2 regions of the Pseudomonas sp. I3-I5 genome follow, and region 1 is predicted to be linked to the other one. Evidence: predicted binding sites of a transcription regulator. Region 1 holds the regulator's gene; the other holds the start of a gene.

The links. Region 1 encodes sigma-54, which starts transcription at its own class of promoters, with help from an activator protein. Its sites were predicted from a motif close to ANTGGCATNNANNTTGCTNT; they were not measured.
Region 2: flhA (flagellar biosynthesis protein FlhA) is a predicted target of sigma-54. The motif match lies at 9,057-9,076, and genes of this name have one in related genera.

Annotation. Positions count from the first base shown of each region.
Region 1 covers NZ_CP093940.1:3,698,667-3,709,516, reverse strand. Annotated here, with positions in the region: gene MOP87_RS16570 (hypothetical protein) at 1-311, shown strand, start outside; gene MOP87_RS16565 (class II fumarate hydratase) at 286-1,662, shown strand; gene MOP87_RS16560 (hypothetical protein) at 1,690-2,118, shown strand; gene MOP87_RS16555 (superoxide dismutase) at 2,120-2,731, shown strand; gene MOP87_RS16550 (ZIP family metal transporter) at 2,743-3,630, shown strand; gene MOP87_RS16545 (HPr family phosphocarrier protein) at 3,717-3,989, opposite strand; gene rapZ (RNase adapter RapZ) at 4,009-4,863, opposite strand; gene ptsN (PTS IIA-like nitrogen regulatory protein PtsN) at 4,866-5,330, opposite strand; gene raiA (ribosome-associated translation inhibitor RaiA) at 5,343-5,651, opposite strand; gene MOP87_RS16525 (RNA polymerase factor sigma-54) at 5,733-7,226, opposite strand; gene lptB (LPS export ABC transporter ATP-binding protein) at 7,402-8,127, opposite strand; gene lptA (lipopolysaccharide transport periplasmic protein LptA) at 8,128-8,652, opposite strand; gene lptC (LPS export ABC transporter periplasmic protein LptC) at 8,639-9,211, opposite strand; gene MOP87_RS16505 (HAD family hydrolase) at 9,220-9,744, opposite strand; gene MOP87_RS16500 (KpsF/GutQ family sugar-phosphate isomerase) at 9,756-10,730, opposite strand.
Region 2 covers NZ_CP093940.1:3,124,638-3,135,487, forward strand. Annotated here, with positions in the region: gene MOP87_RS13845 (chemotaxis response regulator protein-glutamate methylesterase) at 1-307, opposite strand, end outside; gene MOP87_RS13850 (chemotaxis protein CheA) at 355-2,586, opposite strand; gene MOP87_RS13855 (protein phosphatase CheZ) at 2,599-3,387, opposite strand; gene MOP87_RS13860 (chemotaxis response regulator CheY) at 3,408-3,782, opposite strand; gene fliA (RNA polymerase sigma factor FliA) at 3,888-4,628, opposite strand; gene fleN (flagellar synthesis regulator FleN) at 4,625-5,458, opposite strand; gene flhF (flagellar biosynthesis protein FlhF) at 5,552-6,862, opposite strand; gene flhA (flagellar biosynthesis protein FlhA) at 6,874-9,003, opposite strand; gene flhB (flagellar biosynthesis protein FlhB) at 9,149-10,291, opposite strand; gene fliR (flagellar biosynthetic protein FliR) at 10,292-10,850, opposite strand, start outside.

The sequences.
Region 1 (10,850 bases):
AACATTACCTGGCGGAAGGGCGTTACCTGGTGTGTTGCACCCAGACGTCACCCTGGACGGTGGCATTGACCTCCTTCCGCCTGCTGCTCGATACCGCCTGCGACCGCATGCTGCCTTGGCACTGGCGCTGCCAGTGCCTGGATCAGGCCTGGCGGCCACTGTTGATCCTGCGCAACCTCGACCGACAGGAACAGAACCAGCGCTGGCAGCCCTATGCCCTGCAACTGGCCAATTGCCGTTTGCTGCCCTCGATTTCCCCCGATGAATTGATGCAAGGACCCGATGATGATCAATACCCGCATCGAGCGTGACAGCATGGGCGAGTTGCACGTGCCGGCAGACGCGCTGTACGGCGCGCAGACCCAGCGTGCGGTCGACAATTTCCCCATCAGTGGCCAGCGCATGCCTGCCCAGTTCATACGCGCGCTGCTGCTGGCCAAGGCAGCGGCGGCTAACGCCAACGTCGAACTGGAGCAGTTGTCTGAGCAGCAAGGCCAGGCGATCGTCACGGCCGTACAGCAACTGCTGGCAGAAGACTTCAGCGTGCATTTTCCGGTCGACGTGTTCCAGACCGGTTCCGGCACCAGTTCCAACATGAACGCGAACGAAGTGATTGCAACGCTGGCCAGCCGGGTCGCGAGCGAAGCGGTCAATCCCAATGACCACGTCAATTGCGGGCAGAGCAGCAATGACATCATTCCTACCACCATTCATGTGAGCGCAGCCCTGGCGCTCCACGAGCAACTGCTGCCAGCGCTGAGCCACCTCGTGCAGGTGATCGAAGCCAAGTCGATCCAGGTTCGTCCCTATATCAAGACAGGCCGTACGCACTTGATGGATGCCATGCCTGTGCGCATGAGCCAAGTGCTCGATGGCTGGGCGGCGCAGGTCGCTGGTGCCAAGGCGCACATAGAGGCCACCTTGCCTAGCCTGCAGGCCCTGGCCCAGGGCGGCACGGCCGTGGGCACCGGGATCAACGCCCATCCTGATTTCGCAGCCGGCTTCGCCCGTCACCTCAGCGCGTTGACGGGCGTAGCGTTTCGCCCTGCTCAGAATCTGTTTGCCCTGATCGGCTCCCAAGACACTGCCGTTGCACTGTCTGGCCAGCTCAAGACCACGGCGGTGGCGTTGATGAAGATCGCCAACGACCTGCGCTGGATGAACTCGGGGCCCTTGGCGGGCTTGGGTGAAATCGAGCTGCAGGGCTTGCAACCTGGCTCGTCGATCATGCCTGGAAAGGTCAATCCGGTGATTCCTGAAGCCACCGCCATGGTCGCCGCTCAGGTCATCGGCAATGACGCAACGATCGCGGTAGCGGGGCAGTCCGGCAACTTCGAGCTCAATGTCATGTTGCCGGTCATCGCCCGTAACCTGCTCGAAAGCATCGAGCTGATGGCCAATGTCAGCCGGTTGCTGGCAGACAAAGCCATTGCCACATTCAAGGTCAATGAAAACAAACTCAACGAGGCGTTGGCGCGTAACCCGATCCTGGTCACGGCACTGAACCCGATCATTGGTTACCTCAAGGCAGCCGAGATCGCCAAGGCCGCTTATGCGCAAGGGCGGCCCATCATCGATGTGGCGCTGGAGCACACCGACCTTTCCCGTGATCGGTTGCAGGCCTTGCTGAATCCGGAAAAGCTGACCGCCGGTGGTATCTGAACAGCGCAATGGCCCTGGAGGCTCGTCATGCAGCACTGGAAACGCATCACGCAAGTCGCCAATCAGCTGTTCTCGCAAGGTGAGCTGGTGGATGCTCGCGAACACTACCTCCAGGCCCTGGCATTGGCCCAAGTGCTGTTCACGCGCTGGGAGGATGCCGATCAAGCCGTGGCCTCATTGGTGATCGCGCATCACAACCTGGCCGACCTGCACCTGCGTCTGCAGCAGCCCCATGAAAGCGCCGATTACCTGTGCGCCGTGCACCAACGGCTGTTGCAGGCCAGTCAGGACGTGTGCCTGCCACGGGCGCTGCGTGATGCCGCACTGCGCCACAGCGCCCGTACCTACACCGAGTTGTTGAGTTTCATCGCCGAACACGGCCAGTACCCGCGCACCGAGCACCTGCTCAACCGACACAGCGCCTGTTCACTTCAACCTGCCCACGGAGTCCATTGACATGCCTCATGCATTGCCTGCACTGCCCTACGCCTACGATGCGCTGGAACCGCACATCGACACGCAGACCATGGAGATCCATCACACCAAGCATCACCAGACGTACGTCAATGGCCTCAACGCAGCGGTCGAGAACAGTGAATGGGCCGACTGGCCGGTGGAAAAGCTGGTGGCGCAGGTCGAGCAGTTACCTGAAAACCTGCGAGGCGCCGTGACCAACCATGGCGGCGGGCATGCCAACCACAGCCTGTTCTGGACGGTGATGTCCCCCCGTGGTGGAGGCGAGCCCCAGGGCGAAGTTGCCCGTGCCATCGACACACAATTGGGTGGCTTCGAGGCATTCAAGGAAGCCTTCACCAAGGCCGCGCTCACCCGCTTCGGCAGTGGTTGGGCCTGGCTGAGCGTTACCCCGCAGCGGACCCTCGTGGTCGAGAGCAGTGGCAACCAGGACAGCCCATTGATGCATGGCCACACACCGATCCTCGGCCTGGACGTCTGGGAGCACGCGTACTACCTGAAGTATCAGAACCGTCGGCCTGAGTACATCGGGGCCTTCTACAACGTCATCGACTGGGCGCAAGTGAATCGCCGCTACCTCGATGCCATGAAATGAGCCAGGCAGGTATGCGCGCCGAAGTCATGTCCGTCAGCAGCGTGCGCCTGTTCAGGCTGGCGCTTGGAACCCTGTTGCTGCTGGCGGGTACCGCGCTGCTGGTGGCGCGCGCATTTGCCTGGCTCGACCTGGACCCACGTATGTTGCGCGCGCTTGAGGGCGGCGCGCTGTGCGCGTTGGGGACGGCCCTGGGTGCGGTGCCGGTACTGGTTATCCGCACCATGCCCGTGGCATTGGCCGATACACTGTTGGGCTTTGGTGCTGGCGTCATGTTGGCGGCCACGGCCTTCTCGCTGATAGTGCCTGGGTTGGAGGCCGCTCAGGCCATTGGTTTTGGTGCATGGGGAGCCGGCGGCCTCATCAGCGCGGGCCTGCTGGCAGGCGCGTTGTGCCTTTACCTGGTGGACCTGAAACTCTCGCCAGGCTTGTCCTCAGGGCTGACCCCTGACGAGCCGGTCATCGCTTCGCGCGTGTGGCTGTTCGTGTTCGCCATCATCGCCCACAACATTCCAGAGGGCATGGCCATAGGCGTGTCTGCAGGCGGGGGCATGGCAGATGCCGACAGCCTGGCAATGGGCATCGCCTTGCAGGATGTACCGGAGGGGCTGGTCATTGCGCTGGTGCTCGCCGGGGCTGGCATGTCGCGCTTCAAGGCCTTTCTCATCGGCGCCGTCTCCGGTCTGGTGGAGCCCGTGGCAGCCGTTATCTGCGCCTGGCTGGTGAATGTGGCGCAACTGCTGTTGCCCCTGGGCCTCGCCTGCGCTGCAGGGGCGATGCTGCTGGTCGTGACCCAGGAAATCATCCCCGAATCACGCAGCCACGGTAATCACCGCCTGGCCAGCCTGGGGCTGTGCATCGGTTTCTGCCTGATGATGGTGATGGATACCGCGATGTCCTGAAGCGCCCGCCAGACTGCGGGCGTGAGGAGGAGGGCGTCACGCTTGGCGACGGCCGATGTGAAACGCCTGCTGGCCGTGCCGAGGGCTTACTCCCCCTCGTCGAAATAGTTGTTGATCAACTCGACCAGTGCCTCCATGGCTTCACTGTCCTGCTCGCCTTCGGTGTGCAGGTAGACCTGAGTGCCTTTGCCCGCCGCCAGCATCATGACCCCCATGATGCTCTTGCCATCGACCAGCTTGTCCGGGGCACGACCTACCTTGACCTGGCAGGGAAAGCGACCGGCAACCCCGACGAATTTGGCTGCCGCCCGGGCATGCAGACCCAGTTTGTTGATGATGGTGATTTCGCGGGCGGGCATGAGCTGGCGGATCCTTGGGCTAGAGGTCGCGGTGGCGAACCTGGACGTTTTTCAAAGATTGCTGGAGCAACTGGCCCAGCCGTTCGGTGAGGTACACCGAGCGATGATGGCCGCCAGTGCATCCGATGGCAATGGTGACATAGGCACGGTTGCTGGCGGCGAACCGTGGCAGCCACTTGAGCAGGTAGCTGGAAATATCGGTGAACATCTCTTCGACGTCCGGCTGAGCCGCGAGGTAGTCGATGACGGGTTGTTCAAGGCCGGAATGCTCGCGCAGTTCTGGCTTCCAGTATGGGTTGGGCAGGCAGCGCACGTCGAACACCAGATCGGCATCGACCGGCATGCCCCGCTTGAAGCCGAATGACTCCACCAGAAAAGCCGTACCCGGTTCTGGCTTGTCCAACAAGCGCAGCTTGATAGAGTCACGCAGCTGATAGAGATTCAGGCGGGTGGTGTCGATCTTGAGATCGGCCAGGTCAGCTATCGGCCCCAGCAAATCCCGTTCGACGCGAATCGCCTCGGCCAGTGAGCGATCGGCATTGGTCAACGGGTGGCGTCGGCGGGTTTCGGAAAAACGCTTGAGCAGCGTGTCTTCGTCGGCATCGAGGTACAGCACGTCGCACTGGATGTGACGAGCACGCGCTTGTTCGAGCAGTTCGGGAAAGCGCGACAAGTGGCTTGGCAGGTTGCGTGCGTCAATCGATACGGCAACCTTGGGCTGCGGCAATTCGGTGTTGAGCAGCGCGCTTTCCGCCAACTGCGGCAGCAGCCCGGCGGGCAAATTGTCGATGCAGTAGAAACCGTTGTCTTCGAGGACATCGAGGGCCGTGCTCTTACCGGAGCCGGACCGGCCACTGACGATGATCAAGCGCATGTTCAATGCTCGTTCTGTACGTCCAGGACGACCTGGAACAAGGCCTCGCTGCTCTGGGCTGCACGCAGGCGATCACGAACGTCCTTGCGATCGAGCATGCTGGCTATCTGGCGCAGCAGTTCCAGATGAGCATCGGTGGCCGCAACCGGAACCAGCAGAACGAAAAGCAGGTCCACGGGCGCGCCATCGATCGCGTCATAATCGATGGGGGCGTCAAGGTGCAGAAGGGCGCTGACCGGTGAGGAGCACCCTTCGAGGCGGCAATGGGGGATGGCGATGCCATTGCCGAAACCAGTGGAGCCCAGCTTTTCGCGGGCCACCAGTTTTTCGAAGACGTCTTGCATCTCAAGTTCAGGTACTTGATCGGCAATCAGGGTGGCGACCTTTTCCAGGGCGCGCTTCTTGCTGCCGCCCGGCACGTTCACGAGGGAACGGCCGGGGGTCAGGATGGTTTCAAGTCGGATCATGGATGAGGGGGATCAGCGGGCTGCTGCACCTTGCAGCAGGCTTTGCTGTTTTTCCTTGTGTTTTTTCAGTTGGCGGTCGAGCTTGTCGGCCAAGGCGTCGATGGCTGCATACATGTCTTCGTGTTCGGCGTTGGCTACCACTTCACCGCCAGGAATCTGCAAGGTCGCTTCGACCTTCTGCTGCAGCTTCTCGACTTTCATGATGACCTGCACGTTAGTGATCTTGTCGAAGTGACTCTCCACGCGGGCGAGCTTTTCGAGCACGTAATCACGCAAGGGTTGGGTGACTTCTACATGCTGTCCACTGATATTGACTTGCATACAGCTTCTCCTTTTGTTGCCCGTGCATCAAAGAGGCAGGTGTTGCACCTGCCACACAAACGCGGTGGCACATCTCAGGGGCTACATCAATCGCTTGCGCTCGCTCGAGGGTGCGATACCCAGGGACTCGCGGTACTTGGCGACAGTGCGACGGGCGACCTGGATGCCTTGTGCCTCCAGTAAACCAGCGATCTTGCTGTCACTCAATGGCTTTTTCTGATTTTCCGCCGCAACCAGTTTCTTGATGATCGCGCGGATCGCCGTGGACGAGCATTCCCCGCCTTCGGAGGTGCTGACGTGGCTCGAGAAAAAGTATTTCAGCTCGTAGATGCCGCGGGGGGTGTGCATGTACTTCTGGGTGGTGACCCGGGAAATGGTCGACTCGTGCATGCCCACAGCTTCTGCGATGTCGTGCAGCACCAGCGGCTTCATCGCCTCGTCGCCGTGGTCCAGGAAACCGCGCTGATGCTCGACGATCTGCGTAGCCACCTTCATCAAGGTTTCGTTGCGGCTTTGCAGGCTCTTGATGAACCAGCGGGCTTCCTGCAACTGGTTGCGCATGAAGGTGTTGTCGGCACTGGTGTCGGCGCGGCGTACGAACCCGGCGTATTGCGCGTTAACGCGCAGGCGTGGCACCGCCTCCTGGTTCAGTTCCACCAGCCACCGCTCGCTGTCCTTGCGCACGATCACATCCGGCACCACGTACTCGGGCTCACTGGACTCGATCTGCGACCCTGGGCGAGGGTTGAGGCTCTGCACCAGTTCGATGACCTGGCGCAGCTCATCTTCCTTGAGTTTCATGCGGCGCATGAGCTGGCTGTAGTCGCGGCTTCCCAGCAGGTCGATGAAGTCGCTGACCAGGCGCATGGCCTCGGTCATCCACGGGGTGCTGGCCGGCAGCTGGCGCAGTTGCAGCAACAGGCATTCGCCCAGCGTGCGGGCGCCGACACCAGCAGGTTCGAATTGCTGGATACGATGCAGCACTGCCTCGACTTCATCCAGCTCGATGTCGAGCTCAGGGTCGAACCCTGCACAAATCTCTTCCAGACTGTCTTCCAGATAGCCCTGATTGTTGATGCTGTCGATCAAGGTGACTGCAATGAGCCGGTCGGTGTCGGACATCGGCGCCAGGTTCAACTGCCACAGCAGATGGCTTTGCAGGCTCTCGCCAGCCGAAGTGCGGGTGGTGAAATCCCACTCGTCGTCGTCATTGCTTGGCAGGCTGCTGGCACTGGTCTGGTAGATGTCTTCCCAGGCGGTGTCGACAGGAAGCTCGTTGGGGATGCGTTCGTTCCACTCGCCGTCTTCGAGGTTTTCGGCGCTGGCAGTGGTTTCCTGGAAGCTGTTGTCCTGGACGTCGCTGGTCGGTTTGTTCTCGGCGTTGTCCGCCATGGGGTCGGTGTTGTCGAAGTCGTCGCCGTCTTCCTGGCGCTCGAGCATCGGATTGGACTCCAGGGCTTCCTGGATTTCCTGCTGAAGGTCCAGGGTGGAAAGCTGGAGCAGGCGGATGGCCTGTTGCAACTGCGGTGTCATCGTCAGTTGCTGGCCCATTTTTAGGACGAGCGATGGTTTCATGGCAGATGCTTTGTACCTTGTTCGCCGGCGCACATGCGCCTTCCACTACACGAGGGCGCCGGGGCGCCATTTCAAGCAAGATTTATGCCTTAAATTGTAGCGTTTGCCTAGAGCACTGTAACAACTTGGCCCGACTTGGGGGCGTCTTTGTTCGTGCCCAAGGCGCGCGTCGTGATCAAAGCCTGAACTCGTGCCCCAGGTAAACTTCTTTCACCAGGTCATTGGCCAGGATGGTCTGGGCATCGCCCTCGGCGATCAGGCGGCCGTCGTTGACGATGTAGGCCGTTTCACAGATATCCAGCGTTTCACGCACGTTGTGGTCCGTGATCAGCACACCGATGCCCTTGGCTTTGAGGTGATGAATGATCTGCTTGATATCACCGACCGAAATGGGGTCCACGCCTGCGAAGGGCTCGTCGAGCAAGATGAATTTTGGAGAGGTTGCCAATGCCCGGGCAATCTCGACACGCCGCCGCTCGCCGCCGGACAGGCTCATGCCCAGGTTGTCGCGAATGTGGCTGATGTGGAATTCCTGAAGCAGGCTTTCGAGCTCCTGGCGCTGGCCCTCGCGATCAAGATCCTTGCGGGTTTCCAGGATCGCCTTGATGTTGTCGGCCACCGACAGCTTGCGGAAGATCGACGCTTCCTGCGGTAGATAGCCGATACCGGCCCGGGCGCGACCGTGCATGGGCTGGTGGCTGACATCGAGGCTGTCGATCAGCACGCGCCCCTGATCGGCCTGAACCAGGCCAACGATCATGTAGAAGCACGTAGTCTTGCCGGCGCCATTGGGGCCGAGCAGGCCGACGATCTGACCGCTGTCGATCGACAGGCTGACGTCTCGCACGACCTGGCGGCCCTTGTAGCTCTTGGCCAGGTGCTGGGCTTTGAGGGTTGCCATTTACTCGGCCTTCTTCTTGGGCTGGATCACCATGTCGATACGCTGACGTGGCGTGGTTACGTTGCCACCCCGACCGGCAGTGGCCACTTGTGTCTGGGTGTTGTAGACGATTTTCTCGCCTTCGGTGGTGTTGCCTTCGTTTTCCACCTTGGCTCGGTCGGTGAGCACCACCAGGTCTTTCTGGGCCTGGTACTGGATGGTAACGCCCCAGCCTTTCATCTTGTCCGCCTTGGACGCGCTTTGTTGCTGCTCGAAATAGGCCAGGTTGCCCACCGAGGTCACCACGTCGATGTCGCCACCGTTCGTGCGAGTGATGGTTACGGTGTTGCCTTTGATCATCATAGAGCCCTGGGTGATGATCACGTCACCGGTATAGGTGGCCACGCCTTTCTTGTCGTCCAGGTGCGCATTGTCGGCCTGGATGCGAATCGGCTGGTCACGGTCGTTCGGCAGGGCGAGGGCGCTCGCGCTTCCCAGTGCTGCGCTCAGGCTGAGCAAAAGGGGGAGGGTTTTAACGAGCCTCATACTGTCCTCTTACGTTAGAGAGCAGGTCCATCCTGCCTTCTTTCAGGTACGCTTTCATTCCTTTGCCCGTGGTCGTTCCACCGGCGCCGTCGATTCTAACGGCTTGCTCGGTCTGCGCATATTGCTTCTGCGGGAACACGGTCATGCGCGAGCTGGTGATGATGGTCTCACGCTTCTGTTCGTCAGTGCGGGCAACCCGCACATTGTCGATCAACTCGACCTCGCTGCCGTCGGGGTTGACCTCGGCGCGGGTGCTTTGTACATGCCACGGAAACGCCGTGCCGCGGTACAGGTGCAAGTCCGGCGTGGTCAACATCGTGACCTCGCTGGCCTTGAGATGTTCGACTTTGTCGGCGGTCATTTCGTACTGGAGCCTGCCGTCGGGCAGGAACTGGACGCTGTGGGCGTTGATGGCGTAGTAGTCGATGGCGCTCTCGTCGACCTGGGCGACTGGCTTCTCCAGGAAGCTCTCCGGGCTGACGTTCCAGTAGCCGACGGCCACCAGCAGGGCCGCAATGGCCCCGAGCAGCACGATGTTTCTGGCTTTCTTGCTGAACATGGGCAACCTTACAGGTAGTTGGCGTTGGCAGCATCCAGGGTGCCCTGGGCCTGCATGATGAGTTCGCAGAATTCACGTGCGGCGCCTTCGCCGCCGCGGGCCTGGGTCACGCCGTGAGCGTGCTCGCGCACGAACGGCGCCGCGTTGGCGACGGCCATGCCCAGAGCTACGCGCCGAATGACCGGCAAGTCCGGCAGGTCATCGCCAAGGTAAGCCACCTGATCATAGCTCAGGCCCAGCTCGGCGAGCAGGCCGTCGAGCACCACGAGTTTGTCTTCGCGCCCCTGATACAGATGCGCGATGCCGAGGTTCTTCGCCCTGCGCTCGACGACCGGTGTCTTGCGCCCACTGATGATCGCGGTCGTAACGCCAGACGCCATCAGCATCTTGATGCCGTGCCCGTCGAGGGTATTGAAGGTCTTGAACTCGCTGCCGTCTTCAAGAAAATAGAGACGCCCGTCGGTGAGTACACCATCGACGTCGAAGACCGCCAGCTTGATGGCCTTGGCGCGTTGCATCAGATCCTGATTCATCGTGGAGCTCCTCACAGTACGCCAGCGCGCAGCAGATCGTGCATGTTCAGGGCGCCGGTGGGGCGGTCGTGGGCGTCCACCACCACCAGTGCGCCAATCTTGTTGTCTTCCATGATTTTCAACGCTTCGGCGGCCAGCATTTCGGCCCGGGCGGTCTTGCCGTGTACCGTCATCACCTCCTCGATCAAGGCGGTGCGCACATCGATGTTGCGGTCCAGGCTGCGGCGCAGGTCGCCGTCGGTGAAGACGCCGGCCAGCGTGCCATCGTCTTCGATGATCACGGTCATGCCCAGGCCTTTGCGGGACATTTCAAGCAGGGCGTCCTTGAGCAGTGTGCCGCGCGTCACCTTGGGCAGGTCGTCGCCGGCATGCATCACGTTCTCGACCTTGAGCAGCAACCTGCGCCCCAGCGCACCGCCGGGGTGGGAGAAGGCAAAATCCTCGGCGGTGAACCCCCGTGCTTCGAGCAGGGCGATGGCAAGGGCATCCCCCAGCACCAGCGAGGCGGTGGTGGAGGATGTGGGCGCCAGGTTCAACGGGCAGGCTTCCTGGGCGACGCTGGCGTCGAGATTGACGTCGGCGGCCTGGGCCAGGGACGAGGCCGGGTTGCCGGTCAGGCTCACCAGCTTGATGCCCAGGCGCTTGATCAGTGGCAAGAGGGTGATGATTTCGGCAGTACTGCCAGAGTTCGACAGCGCGAGAATCACGTCGTCGCGGGTGATCATGCCCATGTCGCCATGGCTGGCTTCGGCCGGGTGCACGAAGAAGGCCGGTGTGCCGGTACTGGCCAGGGTGGCGGCGATCTTGTTGCCGATATGCCCGGACTTGCCCATGCCGACCACCACGACCCGGCCTTTGCTGGCCAGGATCAGCTCGCAGGCCTTGACGAAGTCGTCGCCGATACGCTCGATCAGGGCCGTGACGGCCTCGAGTTCCAGGCGCAGGGTGCGTTGGGCGGATTGGATCAGCTCGCTGGATTGGCTCATGTCGAAAAAGCAGTGTCTGATAAAAAGGCGGCGATTATAGCGGTAATGATTGAAACCCTCACGCTTTCGATTGTCGTAGGCAATATCCCCAAACGCTGTCGACTAGCTGAACAGCGGGCG
Region 2 (10,850 bases), 570 kb from region 1:
AGTCCACCGCCCCGGCATCGAGCGCATCGAGCGTGACCCGAGCGCCTTCATGGGTGAGCGATGAGAACATCAGCACAGGTGTCGGGCACCTTTGCATGATGTGCCGCACCGCCGTGATGCCATCCATCATGGGCATCTCGTAGTCCATGGTGATCACATCGGGCTTGAGCGCAAGCGCCTGGTCGATCGCTTCCTTGCCGTTGGTTGCAGTGCCCACTACCTGGATCGTCGAGTCCCCCGAGAGGATTTCCGAGACGCGGCGGCGGAAGAAACCGGAATCATCCACCACCAGGACCTTGACTGCCATAAACACTCCGTTAGGCGGCGCCCCCGGCCAAGGGGGCGCCACCGAGATCAAATACGCCGCGCGGCGTAACGCTTGAGCATGCTCGGGACGTCGAGAATCAGCGCAATGCGACCGTCGCCGGTGATGGTGGCCCCGGACATCCCCGGGGTGCCTTGCAACATCTTGCCCAGAGGCTTGATTACCACTTCTTCCTGGCCCACCAGTTGATCGACGACAAAGCCGATGCGCTGGGTGCCGACCGACAGGATCACCACGTGACCTTCGTGTTGTTCTTCATGCACCTGGCCCTGGACCAGCCAGCGCTTGAGGTAGAACAGCGGTAACGCCTTGTCCCGCACGATCACCACTTCCTGGCCATCGACCACGTTGGTGCGCGACAGGTCCAGGTGGAAGATCTCGTTGACGTTGACCAACGGGAAGGCGAACGCCTGGTTGCCCAGCATCACCATCAGGGTGGGCATGATCGCCAGGGTCAACGGGACCTTGATGACGATCTTCGAGCCCTGCCCCTTGGCCGAGTAGATGTTGATCGAGCCATTGAGCTGGGAGATCTTGGTCTTGACCACGTCCATGCCCACGCCCCGCCCGGAGACGTCGGAAATCTCGGTCTTGGTGGAAAAGCCCGGGGCGAAGATCAGGTTGTAGCAGTCCGACTCACTCAGGCGGTCGGCGGCGTCCTTGTCCATCAGGCCCTTTTCCACGGCCTTGGCACGCAGTACGTTCGGGTCCATGCCTTTGCCGTCGTCGGAGATCGACAGCAGGATATGGTCGCCTTCTTGCTCGGCAGACAATACGACACGCCCGGTGCGCGCCTTGCCCGCGGCCTCGCGCTCATCGGGCATTTCCACCCCATGGTCCACGGCGTTGCGCACCAAGTGCACCAGCGGGTCGGCCAGCGCCTCGACCAGGTTCTTGTCCAGGTCGGTTTCTTCGCCCACCAGTTCAAGGTTGATCTCTTTCTTCAACTGCCGCGCCAGGTCACGTACCAGGCGCGGGAAGCGGCCGAACACTTTCTTGATCGGCTGCATGCGCGTCTTCATCACCGCCGTCTGCAAGTCGGCGGTGACCACGTCGAGGTTCGACACGGCCTTGGACATGGCTTCATCGCCGCTGTTCAGGCCCAGGCGTACCAGACGGTTACGCACCAGCACCAGTTCGCCGACCATGTTCATGATCTCGTCCAGGCGCGCGGTATCGACCCTGACGGTCGTTTCCGCTTCGCTGACCGCGTGCTTGTCGGCACTCGCCGCTGGCGCCCGCGGGGCCGCGGCAGGCTTGGGCGCTGCAACCGGTGCCGCCGCGCCAGCAGGACGGGCGACCGCCGGCGCCTCGGCCCTGGCTGGGGCTGCGGCCTGAACACTGGCAGGTGCATCGACGGCAGCCACGTCGCCATTGAACTTGCCCTTGCCATGCAGCTGGTCCAGCAACGCCTCGAACTCGTGCTCACTGATATCGTCGCCAGGGATGGCAGATGTTTGTTCGACAGGCGCCGCCGCCTTGGCTGCGGGCAAGGCATCGGCCTTGAACGTGCCTTTACCATGCAACTGATCCAGCAGCGACTCGAACTCGGCGTCGGTAATTTCATCGCTGGCCGGCTCGGCAGTGGCAGCCACCGGCTGGGCCGTCACTTCGGCACTGAACTGGCCCTTGCCATGCAACTGGTCGAGCAGCGACTCGAATTCGGCATCGGTGATGTCGTCACCCTGGCCGCTGACCGGCTCGGCAGGCATCTGCTCGGCCGCCGCCTGGGCTTTGACTGCGTCGAGCGAATCGAGCAGTTGCTCGAACTCGCTGTCGGTGATGTCAGCTTCGGTAGCTTGCGCAGCCTGCTGCACGGGCGCAGGTTCAACCGGCACGGGCACAGCCGGTGCCGGGGCCGCTTCGGCGCTGCCGGGCTCTGCCAGACGCGCCAGGGCTGCCAGCAGTTCGGGCGTGGCCGGTGTGACCTCGCTGCGCTCACGCACCTGGGCGAACATGCCGTTGACGGCATCCAGTGCTTCGAGCACCACATCCATCAGTTCTGCATCGACCCGGCGCTCACCTTTGCGCAGCACGTCGAACACGTTCTCGGCGATATGGCAGCACTCCACCAGCTCATTGAGCTGGAGGAAGCCGGCGCCCCCTTTTACAGTGTGGAAACCGCGAAAAATTGCATTGAGCAAGTCGGCATCGTCAGGGCGGCTTTCAAGCTCGACCAGCTGCTCGGACAATTGCTCAAGTATTTCACCGGCTTCTACCAGGAAATCCTGAAGGATTTCTTCATCGGCGCCGAAGCTCATCAAAGGTGCTCCTTAAAAACCCAGGCTGGATAGCAGATCATCGACATCGTCCTGACCGGACACGACGTCTTCACGCTTATCGGCATGAATCTGCGGACCTTCACCCCGAGTCGGATGTTTTTCTCGATCTTTTTCTGCGCGCAACTGATCCTGGTCATGCTGGATGCCTGCAAAGCGGTCGACCTGGCTGGCCATCATCACCAGTTTCAGCAGGTTGCTTTCCACTTCGGTCACCAACGCCGTGACGCGCTTGATCACCTGCCCGGTCAGGTCCTGGTAATCCTGGGCCAGCAGGATGTCGTTGAGATGGCCAGCCACCTTGCGGTTACCTTCGGCGCTGTGCGCCAAGAAACCGTCGACGCGCTTGGCCAGGTCGCGAAACTCCGTGGCGTTCACTTCCCGGCGCATGAAGCGCTGCCAATCGGCACTCAGCGCTTTGGCTTCGCTGGCCAGGTCGTTGAGCACAGGCGTGCTTTCCTCGACCAGGTCCATGGTGCGGTTTGCCGCCCCTTCGGTGAGCTTGACCACATAGGACAGGCGTTCGGTGGCGTCGGTAATCTGCGACACCTCTTCGGCCTGGGGTATGGTCGGGTCGATCTGGAAACTGACGATGGCGCTGTGCAGTTCGCGGGTCAGCTTGCCCACTTCCTGGTACAGCCCCCGATCGCGGGTCTGGTTCAACTCGTGAATGAGTTGCACCGCCTCGCCGAACCGTCCGCGCTCCAGGCTTTCGACCAACTCCTGGGCATGCTTTTTGAGGGTCGATTCGAACTCGCCCAATGACGTGTGTGATGAACTCATGGCGCGCCCCCTGACGTGACTCAGCCGTTGACGCGTTCGAAGATCTTCTCGATCTTTTCTTTGAGCACCTGGGCGGTGAACGGCTTGACCACATAGCCATTCACGCCTGCCTGGGCGGCCTCGATGATCTGGTCGCGCTTGGCTTCCGCGGTCACCATCAACACCGGCAAGCTCTTGAGCTTGTCGCTGGCGCGCACTTTGCGCAGCAGGTCGATACCGGACATGCCCGGCATGTTCCAGTCAGTTACCAGAAAATCGTAATGGCCATTTTCGAGCATGGGCAGCGCCGTCATGCCGTCATCGGCTTCGCTGGTGTTGGTGAAGCCCAGGTCACGCAGCAGGTTCTTGATGATGCGCCGCATCGTCGAAAAGTCGTCGACGATGAGGATTTTCATGTTTTTGTCCAATTAGACCTCCAAGCAGTCTCAAACGCGCTCGGCCCCGAGCGCGCACTCAATCGATTCGGTACAACGTGGAAAACGGCAACGACGGCGGCGGGCTCAACGGGCCCGCCATTCCCCCAGGCGGCTGCGCAGGCGCGCGGCGCATTGGCTGTGCAACTGGCTGACCCGCGACTCGCTGACCCCCAAGACCTCACCGATCTCCTTCAGGTTCAGTTCCTCGTCGTAGTACAGCGCCAGCACCAGGCGCTCACGCTCCGGCAGGTTGGCGATGGCCTCGGTCAACGCGACCTGGAACCGCTCTTCCTCCAACCCACGGGCAGGCTCGGCCTGGCCGCTAACGCCGTCCTCATGCAAGCCTTCGTGCTCGCCGTCCTGCAACAGGTCGTCGAAGCTGAACAGGCGGCTGCCCAGTGTGTCGTTGAGAATCCCGTAATAATCATCGAGGCTCAACTTGAGTTCGGCAGCAACTTCATGATCTTTAGCGTCGCGGCCGGTTTTGGCTTCTACCGCGCGCATGGCGTCGCTGACCATGCGGGTGTTGCGGTGCACCGAACGCGGCGCCCAGTCGCCTTTGCGCACCTCGTCGAGCATGGCGCCGCGAATGCGGATGCCGGCATAGGTCTCGAAGCTGGCGCCCTTGCTGGCGTCATACTTGTTGGCGACCTCGAGCAGACCGATCATGCCCGCCTGGATCAGGTCCTCGACCTGCACGTTGGCAGGCAGTCGCGCAAGCAGGTGATAGGCGATGCGCTTGACCAGCGGGGCATAGCGCTCGATCAGCTCATATTGCGCGTCCTTCGAGGCGCGGCTGTACATCTTGAAGCCGCTGGCGCTCATGACATCGAACCTGCACTGGTCGGCTGCACCAGGCGTTCGACGAAGAACTCCAGGTGGCCACGGGGGTTGGCAGGCAGCGGCCAGCTGTCGACCTTCTGCGCAATGGCCTTGAAGGCCAAGGCGCATTTGGAGCGCGGGAACGCCTCGTACACGGCACGCTGTTTCTGCACCGCCTTGCGCACGCATTCGTCGTAAGGCACGGCGCCCACGTACTGAAGCGCCACATCCAGGAAGCGGTCGGTGACCTTGGTCAGCTTGGCAAACAGGTTGCGCCCTTCCTGAGGGCTCTGGGCCATATTGGCCAGCACCCGGAAGCGATTCATGCCGTAATCGCGGTTGAGCAGCTTGATCAGCGCGTAGGCATCGGTGATCGAGGTCGGCTCATCGCACACCACCAGCAGCACTTCCTGAGCCGCGCGCACGAAGCTGACCACCGAATCGCCGATGCCGGCCGCAGTATCAATCACCAGCACATCGAGGTTGTCGCCGACTTCGCTGAACGCCTGGATCAGACCCGCATGCTGGGCAGGCGCAAGGTGCACCATGCTCTGGGTGCCCGAAGCGGCCGGGACGATGCGCACACCGCCCGGGCCCTGCAGCATCACATCGCGCAGTTCGCAACGCCCCTCGATGACATCGGCCAGCGTGCGCTTGGGCGCAAGGCCCAGCAACACATCGACATTGGCCAGGCCCAGGTCGGCGTCGAGCAGCATGACCCTGCGGCCCAGCTCGGCCAACGCCAGAGACAGGTTCACTGAAACATTTGTCTTGCCGACGCCACCTTTGCCACCGGTCACGGCGATCACCTGTACGGGATGCATGCTACCCATGTCTGTTCTTTACCTTGTCTCGCTGGGACTCATGCCACACGAAGGGCAATGCTGCGTACCCCTTGGCATAGCTACCTTGCACACATTTCATTTTCAACCCGCTCGCCGTGGGTTGTGGTAGAGATCAGCGAACATGTCGGCCATGGCCTCCTCGCTGGGCTCGTCCTGCTGCTGCACATTGACCGCGCGGGTGACCAGCTGGTGCCCACGGGGCAAGTGCAGATCGTCCGGGATACGCGGCCCATCGGTAAGGTAGGCCACGGGCAGTCGGAAACTGATGGCAAGGCTCAGGACATCGCCCAGGCTTGCCGACTCGTCGAGTTTGGTCAGGATGCAGCCGGCCAGCCCGCAGCGCTTGTAGCTGTGGTAGGCCGCGGTCAGCACCTGCTTCTGGCTGGTGGTGGCCAGGACCAGGTAATTCTTCGCAGCGATACCGCGACCGGCCAGGGTATCGAGCTGCATGCGCAAGGCCGGGTCGCTGGCTTGCAGGCCGGCCGTATCGATCAGCACCACGCGTTTGCGCAGCAGCGGCTCGAGCGCCGCCGCCAACGACTGACCGGGGTCGACATAGGTGACCGGCACATTCAGGATCCGGCCCAGGGTCTTGAGCTGTTCCTGGGCGCCGATGCGAAAACTGTCCATGCTCACCAGCGCCAGGTTGTGGGCGCCGTACTTGAGCACATAACGCGCCGCGAGCTTGGCCAGGGTGGTGGTCTTGCCCATGCCGGCTGGGCCGACGACGGCAATCACGCCGCCGTCCTCGATCGGTTCGACGTCAGGCGTACGGATCATGCGCGCCAGGTGCGCCAGCAGCATACGCCAGGCGTGGCGAGGCTCCTCGATGTCCTTGGTCAGCTCGAGCAATTCGCGGGCAATGGGGCCAGACAGGCCGATGCGCTGCAGCCGGCGCCACAACGTGGCCTGCTGCGGCTTGCTACCTTGCAGCTGGGTCCAGGCCAGCGACCCCAGCTGCACTTCCAGCAATTCGCGCAAGCCGGACAGCTCCGAGCGCATGGCATCGAACAGGCGCGGGTCCACCGAGGCCTGGCTGCTTGCGGTGGCGGCCGGCTGCGGGGTATCGACATGCGGCTCGACCAAGGGCTCGGACGCCGTGAGCGATTGACCGGCGAACAGTTGGCGATTGCTGTCGCTGCTGTCCGGGCGCTGATCGAGCTCGGCCTTGGCCGTGGCGATGCGCGTGTGCGTCTTGCGAAGCTCTTCTTCGAGTTCGACGTTCGGTACCCGAGGTGCCAGGGCGGACAGCTTGTAGTCCAGCGCGGCGGTCAGTTCGACCCCGCCTGCGATACGGCGATTGCCGATGATGGCCGCATCAGCGCCCAGCTCATCGCGCACCAGCTTCATGGCCTGACGCATATCAGCGGCGAAGAATCGCTTAACTTGCATTATCCACTACCTCAGCCATTAGGGCCCACGGTGGCAACGATGGTGACTTGCTTGTTGTCCGGTATTTCCTGATACGCCAGCACATGCAAATTCGGTACGGCCAGCCGACCGAAACGCGACAGCATGGCGCGGATCGGGCCAGCAACCAGGAGGATGGCCGGCTGGCCTTGCATCTCCTGACGCTGTGCGGCTTCGATCAGCGAACGCTGCAGCTTTTCGGCCATGCTCGGCTCAAGAAGCACTCCGTCTTCCTGACCTTGCCCGGCCCTCTGCAGACTATTGAGCAAGATCTGTTCCAACCTGGGCTCCAAAGTGATCACAGGCAGCTCGGACTCAACGCCAACAATGCTTTGCACGATGGCGCGACACAATCCGACGCGCACGGCCGCGACCAAAGCGGCGGTATCTTGACTCTTTGCCGCGTTGTTGGCGATGGATTCGGCAATGCTACGAATATCGCGCACTGGCACCTGTTCTGACAACAAAGCCTGTAGGACTTTGAGAAGACCAGACAGCGAAATGACACCCGGCACCAACTCTTCCGCCAGCTTGGGCGACGCCTTGGACAAGACTTGCAACAGTTGCTGCACTTCTTCGTGACCGATCAGCTCGTGGCAATGCTTCTGCAATATCTGGTTGAGGTGAGTGGCCACCACCGTGCTGGCGTCTACGACGGTGTAGCCAAGCGACTGAGCCTGGGAGCGCTGACCGACGTCGATCCACACCGCCTCCAGGCCAAAAGCAGGATCGCGAGCCGCAATGCCGTTGAGGCTGCCGAACACCTGCCCTGGGTTGATGGCAAGCTCGCGGTCCGGGTAGATCTCTGCTTCGGCCAGAATTACCCCCATCAACGTCAGGCGATAGGCACTGGGTTGCAGGTCCAGGTTGTCGCGGATGTGCACGGTAGGCATGAGAAAGCCCAAGTCCTGAGACAGCTTCTTGCGCACCCCCTTGATCCGCGCCAGCAGCTGCCCGCCCTGGTTGCGGTCGACCAACGGAATCAAGCGATAACCCACCTCGAGGCCGATCATGTCGATCGGGGTGACGTCGTCCCAGCCCAGCTCCTTGGTTTCGGCCGCCCTCTGCGGGGACGGCAGCAGCTCTTGCTGGCGCTGCGCTTCCTGCTGGGCCAGCACCTTGGTCTTATGCTGTTTTTTCCACACCAGGTAGGCACCGCCGCCCGCCATCAGGCCCAGGCTCAGGAACGCCAGGTGCGGCATGCCCGGCACAAGGCCCATGACGATCATGATGGCGCCGGACACGGCCAGGGCCCGGGGCGAGTCGAACATCTGGCGGTTGATCAGCTTGCCCATGTCCTCCGAGCCCGAGGCACGGGTGACCATGATGGCTGCGGCGGTGGAGAGCAGCAGCGAAGGCAGCTGCGCCACCAGGCCGTCACCGATGGTCAGCAGGGCATACACCTTGCCGGCATCACCGAAGCTCATGCCATGCTGCAACATGCCGATCAGCATGCCACCGATCAGGTTGATGAACAGGATCAGCAGGCCAGCGATGGCGTCACCGCGCACGAACTTGCTGGCACCGTCCATCGAACCGTAGAACTCAGCCTCCTGGGCGACCTCGCTGCGGCGCGCCTTGGCTTGCGCCTGGTCGATCAGGCCGGCGTTCAGGTCGGCGTCGATGGCCATCTGCTTGCCCGGCATCGCATCCAGGGTGAAGCGTGCGCTGACCTCCGAGATACGCCCCGCACCCTTGGTCACTACCACGAAGTTGATGATCATGAGGATGGCGAAGACCACCGCACCGACCACGTAGTTGCCGCCGATGACCACATCGCCGAAGGCCTGGATCACCATGCCCGCGGCGCCGTGCCCTTCCTGGCCGTGCAGCATGACCACGCGGGTGGAAGCCACGTTCAGGGCCAGTCGCAGCAGGGTCGCCACCAGCAGGATGGTGGGGAAAGCGGCGAAGTCCAGCGGGCGCAGCGCGTACACGCTGACCAGCAGCACCACGATGGACAAGGCGATGTTGAAGGTGAAGAACACGTCGAGCAAAAACGGTGGTATTGGCAACATCATCATTGCCAGCATCACCAACAGCAACAGCGGCACGCCGAGATTGCCCCGCCCGAGACCGGCCAGGTTATGGCGAGCGTTGCTGATTAACTGAGTGCGATCCACCGCGAGTCCTCTTCTTGCAAAACTTTGACGCCTGTCAGGCGACTGGCGCTGCCATTGCAAGAAGCTTTCCAACTTTGTCGGGTGGAGAATTTATATTGCCTGTGCTGGCCCTATGGCGGCCATTTCAGCCATCCCCGGCGCAAGGTCAACTGTCGCGTCGCAGATCGGGCGGAATGGGCAAGTCGGTCTTCAGCGGATCTGGCCGCTTACCCTTGCCTGCGTGGTACTGACGGATCTGGAAGACATACGCCAACACCTGAGCCACCGCCAAGTACAGGCCGGCAGGAATTTCATGCTCCACCTCGGTGGAGTAGTAGATCGCCCGAGCCAAGGCGGCGGATTCGAGAATCTGGATCTTGTGCTCAGCGCCGATCTCGCGAATCTTCAAGGCCATGAAGTCGCTGCCCTTGGCCAGCAGCAAGGGGGCCGAATTCCCGTTTTCCGGATCGTACTGCAGCGCGACGGCGTAATGGGTCGGGTTGGTGATGATCACATCGGCCTGGGGCACCGCCGCCATCATTCGCCGTTGCGACACCTCGCGTTGCAACTGGCGGATACGCTGCTTGACCTCGGGCTTGCCCTCGCTGTCCTTGTACTCGTCGCGCACTTCCTGCTTGGTCATCTTCATTTTCTTGTGCGTCTGCCACAGCTGGAACGGGGCGTCGGCGGCCGCGATCAGCAACAGCCCGGCCGACATCCAGAGTGCGCTCCACCCTACCACCTGCAGGCTGTGGATGATTGCCTGCTCCAGCGGCTCGTTGGCGATCGACAGCAGAGCTTGACGGTCGCTGGCCAGCACCGCCACGGCCACCACCAGGATCACGAAGAACTTGGCCAGCGCCTTGAGCAACTCGGTCAAGGCATGCATGGAAAACATGCGCTTGATGCCCGAAAGTGGGTTCATGCGGCTGAATTTGGGTTGCAGCAAGCTGCCGGAGAATACGAACCCACCCAGTACGATCGGCGCAACGAAGGAAATCACGAATAGCAGGATCAGAATCGGCTGCACGGCCCAGATGGCCATTTTGCCGGACGTGAGCAAGAACGCCCCCATGGATCGCTCATCGACGATGATCTCTCGGGTCAGGCTGAAGTTCATGCGCATCATTTCCAGCAAAGTCTCGGCCAGATACCCGCCAAAAGCCAATATGCCCCCGGCACCTGCCAGGGTGACCGCCACCGTGTTGAGCTCCTTGGAACGCGCGATTTCGCCTTTTTCCCGTGCGTCGCGCTTGCGCTTTTCGGTGGGTTCCTCTGTCTTGTCCTGACCGCTCTCGCTTTCTGCCATTCAACCGGCCCTCGCCAAATCCCGCAGCCACAGCAACGTTTCGCTGGCCAACGCCTGGTAATGAGACAGTATATCGGCAAGGCCGATCCAGAAAATGAGCATGCCCATGACCAAGGTCAGTGGGAAACCAATGGAAAAAATATTCAGTTGCGGGGCCGCACGGGTCATCACGCCAAAGGCGACGTTGACGACCAGCAGCGCTGCGATCACCGGCAGGATCAATATCAGCCCAGCGCCGAACACCCACGCCATGCGCCCGACCAACTCCCAAAAATGCGTGACCACCAGGGCATTGCCAACCGGTAGCGTGGTGAAGCTCTCGGTCAACACCTCGAATACCACCAAGTGACCGTTCATCAGCAGAAACAGCACGCTCACCAGCATGGTCATGAATTGACTGATCACAGTGACGTTGACCCCGTTGCCAGGATCGACCATAGATGCAAAGGCCATCCCCATCTGCACTGCCACGATCTGCCCGGCGATCACGAAGGCCTGGAAAAGCAACTGCAACCCCAAGCCGAACATGGTACCGACGATGATCTGCTCGGCGCACAGC